DNA from 3 places in the Arthrobacter sp. P4_H3 genome. Region 2 is predicted to be linked to each of the others. Evidence: predicted binding sites of a transcription regulator. Region 2 holds the regulator's gene; each other region holds the start of a gene.
The links. The regulator HrcA, encoded in region 2, represses chaperone genes, less so after heat shock. The targets are predictions, from matches to a motif close to TTNGCACTCGNNNNNNNCGAGTGCNAA.
Positions count from the first base shown of each region.

Region 1 (2,258 bases), on a different contig from region 2:
CTGCTCGTAGCCGCGGATGCCGGCAATCGAGGAAATATTGATTATCGACCCGCCTTTGGACTGCTTCAGGGCGGGGATTGCGGCCTTGATCCCGTTGAAGGTGCCGGTCAGGTTCACGGCAATGACGGTGTTCCATTGCTCCAAGGTGTAATCCTCGATGGAGGCGAAGTTCACAATGCCGGCATTGTTCACCAGGATGTTCAGGCCTCCGAACGTCTCGACGGCGGCGCTCACCGCAGCCTCCCAGTCCTGGGGGCTGGTCACATCGAGGTGGACATAAAGCGCGCCAGAGCCGATGCGCTCCGCGGCTTCCTTTCCCTCTTCGTCCAGGATGTCGCCCAGGACGACCTTTGCCCCTTCACCATGGAGCCGCGATGCGATCGCAGCTCCAATTCCGCGTGCACCCCCGCTGACCAGCGCTACTTTGTCGATGACTCGTTCCACGTGATGCTCCTTCGGTGATGAGGCCTTTAGATGTCAGGATGTCCGTCTCGCGTGCTCAGTCAGGACGGCCGGGGCGGCCGGACGGCCGGGGCGTGGGCCCCCGCTAGCCGCGGCTGATCGGGAGCTTCTTCGGGGCCCCGGTCTGGGCTGCGGCCTCGTCCGGCAGGGGTGTGCGGACTTCCAGGACACCGTCGGTGTAGGAGGCTTTGATGTCCTCTTCCTTCACGCCTTCGGGCAAGGGGATGCGGCGGCTGAAGGATCCGTAGCGGAACTCGGACCGGTAACGGTCCTTGTCCTTGTGCTCTTCCTTCTCCTGGCGTTCGGCATGGATGTGCAGAAAGCCGTCGGTGAGGGTGATTTCCACGTCTTTGTCGGGATCGACCCCCGGCATCTCGGCCCGCACCACCAGGGTCTTGCCGTCGACGAACTCCTCGACGCGGATCGGGGCAGCTGCCGTGGTGGATTCAAACATGCGGTCCAGGGAGTCCATCAGCTCCAGAGGGGACCTCAGCAGCGTGTCGAACGGAGAGGTCCATCGGGAAGCCGCACGCGGGGACCATTTGAACAAATCAGACATGGCTTTCTCCAAACTATGGACAGGGAAAGGCCAGAAGAGTGGCCGGTGTTCTTTCAGTACATACCCGCCGGAAAACAACTAACAGAGACCAAAGACCCCTCGTCGCGGACCGAAGTAAGAGGCTCGCTCTCCCGGATCAAACCGCCGATTCCGCGGGCTGGGAGCACCGTACCGAGGGCCACCACTGGCTGCACTTGCGTCCCAAAACAGGTAGCAAATACTCGTGCTGGCCGGCAGCGATTTTCCTACGCTAGGGATACCGGCCGCCAGCCGATCAGCACTAAGCCGGCGACCGTAGCGGATGCCAATGCCCACGACGACGGTGACACGCAGGGCATTGGCGTCCGCAAAACCCCGCATTTGCTCGCCCTGTTTACTCGCCCCGTTTCGAGGCGTATTCGCCGTCCTCTTCCGTGTCCGGATGTGGCGTACGCCGGCGTCCGATTAACCGTTGACACCCCGGCGACGGCGGCGCTAGCTTGAACGTATTGTCGGCCTGAACACAGCGGCCGCAACATCACCCGCAACATCACCGCATCACAACTGGTCTCGTCGCCTAGCTGGCATTTGATGTTTATAAACATTGGCAGGTCAGGCCCCGTTGCGTCCCCTCCTGCCATCTTCAGGAGTGCTGCCATGAACCGAAAAATGAGGTATCTGTGCCTGCCCGCCGCCCTGGCGCTGGCATTGCTTACGGGAATTTCCGCTCCGGCGTCCGCCGGATCCGACGGCGGAGGCGGGGCTGCAGGGCCGTGGCCCCCGCAGGACACTGACGGAAAGTACGTCTCGGTTCCCGACTCGTACTACGAGCCCTACGAGTTCGAGGCCTGCGACACCACCATCAAGGTGGAAGCCGGCGACGAGCGCGAGGTGAAGTACAAGGGCGAGAAGAAGGACGACGGGACCCTGGTGATCAGGTTCCGGGGCGACGCCACCATTGACCTCACCCGCGTTTCCGACGGCGCCACGATCGACGAGTTGGACGTCTCCGGACCCTTCACCCAGAGGCTCGCAGCGGACGGCCTGAGCGCCCACCTCTCCGCACGGGGTCCCAGCCTGGTGTTCGCTATGGGAGCCGCTGACGAGAAGGCCTTTGAGGACGCCGGGCTGCCGAAGGCCTTCTACTTCGAACGCGGACGGTTGGCAGGCAACGTTGTCTACGCCGCCGCCGACCAGATGGAGATCGTCTCCGGCGAGGTCACGCACAACAGCATCCGGGACGCGAAGGACATCTGCA
Region 1 is NZ_JBFUKK010000005.1:296,946-299,203, forward strand. Features, by position in the region: gene AC1DRE_RS09525 (glucose 1-dehydrogenase) at 1-444, opposite strand, end outside; gene AC1DRE_RS09530 (Hsp20/alpha crystallin family protein) at 548-1,021, opposite strand; gene AC1DRE_RS09535 (hypothetical protein) at 1,658-2,258, shown strand, end outside.
Region 1: a site for HrcA is predicted at 1,200-1,226, ahead of AC1DRE_RS09530 (Hsp20/alpha crystallin family protein). Genes of this name have one in related genera too.

Region 2 (2,258 bases):
CAGGAGGAACCCGTAGCCGAGGCGGAAGGTGCGCGACTTGCCGCGCCGGTCCTCCAGTGCCACAACATGCATGCCGCCCGACTTCTCCACCCTGGTGACAGCGCCCACCCAGCCGGACTGCACGTCTTCAAGCACCATGCCGCGTTCAACCGGAACTTCGGGAAGCTCGGATTTCCGGGGAGCCGTGATGTCCTGCGGGCCCCAGTTCTGGTACGACATCCGATACACACTGCCTTGCACTAGGAGGAGGGAACCAGGGCGGCCGTGGGTTCATTTATCCGCACGTCCGGTTCCGCGCCGGAGTTTCGCCCGGAGCGGTACCAATGCTAACAACGCGGCGACTCATATTAGACTGGTTAGCACTTAGACATGACGAGTGCTAACTGGTGACGGGATATGCGCCTGGCGCAATGCCGGGCCCATGGCACGCGAAAGCCGATCGGAGGTGGAGAATGAGCGAACCACGCAAGCTTGAAGTACTGCGCGCCATCGTGGAGGACTACGTCCATTCCCGCGAACCTGTTGGCTCCAAGGCGCTGGTGGAAAGGCACCATCTGGGTGTCTCCAGTGCCACCATCCGCAACGACATGGCAGCGCTGGAGGACGAGGGCCTGATCACGGCGCCGCATACCAGTGCCGGCCGCATCCCCACGGACAAGGGCTACCGGCTCTTCGTTGACCAGATCTCCGCGGTCAAGCCGCTGTCGCAGGCCGAACGCCGGGCCATCCAGACGCTGCTGGAAGGGTCGGACGACCTGGACGATGTCCTGGAACGCACCGTGCGGCTGCTGTCGCAGCTGACCAACCAGGTGGCGGTGGTGCAGTATCCACACCTTAGCCGTGCCATGGTGCGGCACATCGAGTTCGTGCTGCTGGCACCGCGGCAGGTCCTGATCGTGCTGATTGCGGACACCGGAAAAGTCGAACAGCGCGTCATTGACGTCGGGCAGGACCTCGGCGATGACGAGCTCGGGGGTCTTCGCACACGGTTCCTGAAGAGCCTTTCCGGCACACCGCTGAGCCTTCTCCCGCAGGCGCTGCCCGCCGTCGTCGCCGCGTGTGAACCGTCACGCCGGCATGCCGCCCAGGCGCTGGCGCGAGGCCTGGACGCCCTGGCCAGCAGCACCCGCGAGGAGCGGATGGTCATGGCCGGAACCGCCAACCTCGCACGATCCAATGTTGACTTCCCGCTGAGCATCGGCCCGGTCCTCGAGGCACTCGAAGAACAGGTGGTCATGCTCCGCCTGCTCAGCGAAATGGCGGAGGACCCCCGTGGCGTCACCGTCAGCATCGGCCGCGAGAATCCGTACGACGGACTCGCCGAAGCCTCGGTGGTGGCTACTGGCTACGGCCCCGGCTCCAGTGCCAAGGTTGGCGTCCTTGGCCCCACCCGGATGGACTATCCCACCACCATGGCCGCGGTCCGGGCCGTGGCACGCTACCTTTCCAGGATCCTCGGACCTTGACCGGTCCTTCATCAGCCAACCAGGCCTCCGTGTCCCGGCTTGCGGGGTGCGGCAGCAGCATCACAGGCAGTACAACCAGGAAGAGATACGAACTTTGAGCAGCCACTACGACGTTCTTGGAGTCTCACCCGAAGCGACGGGCGAAGAGATCAAGAAAGCCTACCGAAAGCTTGCGCGAACCCTGCACCCGGACGTTAACCCCGGCGAGGATGCCTCGGACCGCTTCAAGGCTGTCACGCACGCCTATGAAGTGCTGTCCGACCCGCAGAAACGCCGTGTCTACGACACCACCGGCAACGAGAACGGCACGGACAACGGCTTCGGCGGTGCCGGCTACTCGGGCCAGGGCTTCGCCTTCCAGGACATCTTCGACACGTTCTTCGGAGCGGGCGGCTCAGCCGGGCCCGCTTCGCGCGTCCGCCGCGGCCAGGACGCCCTCATCAGCGTCCGCATCGACCTTCGCGACGCCGTCTTCGGCGTCAACAAGAAGCTTGAGGTGGACACAGCCGTAACGTGCCCCACCTGCGAGGGTTCCTGCTGCCAGCCCGGAAGCCACCCCGAGCGCTGCGACATCTGCGGCGGCAGCGGCCAGGTACAGCGGGCCGTCCGCTCCATCCTGGGCCAGGTCATGACAGCCGCCCCCTGCGGTTCCTGCGAAGGCTTCGGAACCGTCATCAAGGATCCCTGCAACGAGTGCAACGGCCAGGGCCGCATCCGGAGCCGCCGTTCCTTGACGGTCAAGGTCCCTGCCGGCGTAGCCACCGGAACCCGCATCCAGCTGGGCGGCCAGGG
Region 2 is NZ_JBFUKK010000001.1:309,777-312,034, reverse strand. Features, by position in the region: gene AC1DRE_RS01475 (DUF3097 domain-containing protein) at 1-219, opposite strand, end outside; gene hrcA (heat-inducible transcriptional repressor HrcA) at 453-1,466, shown strand; gene dnaJ (molecular chaperone DnaJ) at 1,561-2,258, shown strand, end outside.

Region 3 (2,258 bases), on a different contig from region 2:
CGGGCAGCATTTCCTTGGGCATGGCCTTGGTGGCCGGGAGGAACCTGGTGCCGAGACCCGCAGCAGGAATGACAGCCTTGCGGACGGAAGTATTGGTGGTAGTCACTGGACTAATCTAACGTCAGGGACCAAACATTGGGTAATTGCACGGACCGCCCGGTTTCGCCCCGCACTGAGGCCTCCGGGCATGGAAGGACAGCCGCTGATGCCATCGAAAGAAGAGATCCGCTCCGCCCACAGAACAGAACGTGCCGCTGCCTCCGCCGCCGGGCTGGAAGCCGCCGGCGCCGGCATCGCCCGCCACGGACTCCAATGGGCCACCATGGTTGCGGCAGGTGAGCGCAGCACTTTTGCCGCGTACCTGGGAGTGGGATTCGAACCTCCGACCCTCCCGCTCATCGCCGCGCTTCACGGGACCGGGCACAGGGTGCTGTTGCCGGTCTGCGGGCCGTCGCTCACCCTTACCTGGGTTTACTGGACTCCGGCCACCGAATTTGTGCGCAGCAGTTACGCACCCATCGAGGAACCCGTCGGAGAGCAGCACGGCATTGAGGTCATGCGCGACGTGGCCGGGATCTTCGTCCCCGCCACCGCCGTGGACCTGTCGGGTAACAGGATCGGCCAGGGCGGCGGCTACTACGACAAGTTCCTGGCGGGGCTCGAGGCAGAGGGACTGCCGGTGCCCGCGGCAGCTGTGGTCTACGACAGCGAGGTCCTTCAGGCCGGCAGCATCGCCGCAGAGTCCTATGACCGCCGCGTTCCGGTTGCAGTCACCCCGTCAGGCCTCACACAGCTGATGTAATGCTCCCCTGCCGCTGATGATAGAATTGGCACTCAGGCCCTGCGACTGCTAAGGGACGGAACACGCCGATGGAAATATCGGCAGTGAACCGCGCCAGGCAGCACGGGACCTGTTCGTTTGTCCCAGAGGAGGATTTCCAGTGCCCACGTATGCATATGCCTGCAAGGACTGCAGCCACGCCTTCGAGATCGTGCAGTCGTTCACCGACAGCTCCCTCACGTCCTGCCCCGAGTGCGAGGGGACGCTCCGCAAGAAGTTCAACAGCGTCGGCGTCGTTTTCAAGGGCTCAGGCTTTTACCGGACCGACTCCCGTGACACCAAGGGCAGTAGCGTCTCACCCGCCCCGGCGGCGGCTCCCGCACCGGCCGCCGCAGCCGCAGCCGCCAGCTGACGGAACCGCCCGACTCCCCTGCCGCAACCCACCGGCCCCGACCGCAACAACGGGTTGTCCACATAGGACTTCATCAGGCTGTCCGCAGCACGCGGACCCTTCTAGCGTGTCGGTATGCCATCCACGCTCCGCACCAACGGATTTTCGTCGCGCCGGCACGGCTTTCGGTCAGGACGCCCTGGCCGCCCGGGACCATCTGCCAGGCGTCGCCTCGCTGCCGGGCTCAACCGCAACCGCAGGCTCGCCGTCGCGCTCCTGCTGTGCGCCGCCGCCGGCATCGCCGTCCAGCAACTGACACCGGCACCCGCCCAGACAGTGACCGCCATGGCCTCAGCCAGGGACCTTCCTGCCGGAGCAACCCTCTCCGGCAATGAGGTGGTGGCCGTCAGGGTACCGCCCGGGATGATTCCCGCCGGCGCCTTCACTGACACCGCCGCGATCCAGGGCAAACAGCTCGCAACCCCGCTGCGAAAAGGCCAGCTGATCTCCGACACCCAGATACTGGGACCCGGGCTGCTGACGGGCACCGCACCCGGCTCGGCGGCGGTGCCCCTGAGGATGGCCGATCCGTCGTCCATCCAGTTGGTGGCACCCGGCCAGCTGGTCAACATCGTCATGACCAACGGCACCGACTACGGCCAGGCGGCGGAATCGGAGGTGCTGGCGGCCGCTGTCCCGGTCCTGTGGACCTCCGGACAGGGCGGACAGACCGGCCAGTGGCTGGGCACGGCAGAAACCGAGGGGCTCATGGTGGTCGCCGCGAATCCCGACCAGGCCCGCCGACTTGCCGGCGCCTCAACCCAGGGCAAACTCTTCTTCGTGCTCGTGGGAGCGCCGGGCTAACCGGTCAACGGCCGGCCCGCTCCCGAGGAGCACGCCCGTCAGCCCCAGTGCGGCGGTTTCTGCTCCTGAAGCCATGCATCATGGTCGTAATCCGAGGCGTGATCGCCCCAGCGCTTCGGATCGTCCTCAGCGGCCTTGTTCGGCAGCACTCCGGCCGGCACCACGGCATCCGCGGTCTGGCGGCTCCGGTTGGCCCCATCGGCACTCGAGCCGCGGACGCCG
Region 3 is NZ_JBFUKK010000009.1:56,090-58,347, forward strand. Features, by position in the region: gene galU (UTP--glucose-1-phosphate uridylyltransferase GalU) at 1-106, opposite strand, end outside; gene AC1DRE_RS13480 (5-formyltetrahydrofolate cyclo-ligase) at 206-802, shown strand; gene AC1DRE_RS13485 (FmdB family zinc ribbon protein) at 942-1,193, shown strand; gene cpaB (Flp pilus assembly protein CpaB) at 1,308-2,036, shown strand; gene AC1DRE_RS13495 (AAA family ATPase) at 2,075-2,258, opposite strand, start outside.
Region 3: a site for HrcA is predicted at 828-854, ahead of AC1DRE_RS13485 (FmdB family zinc ribbon protein). Genes of this name have one in related genera too.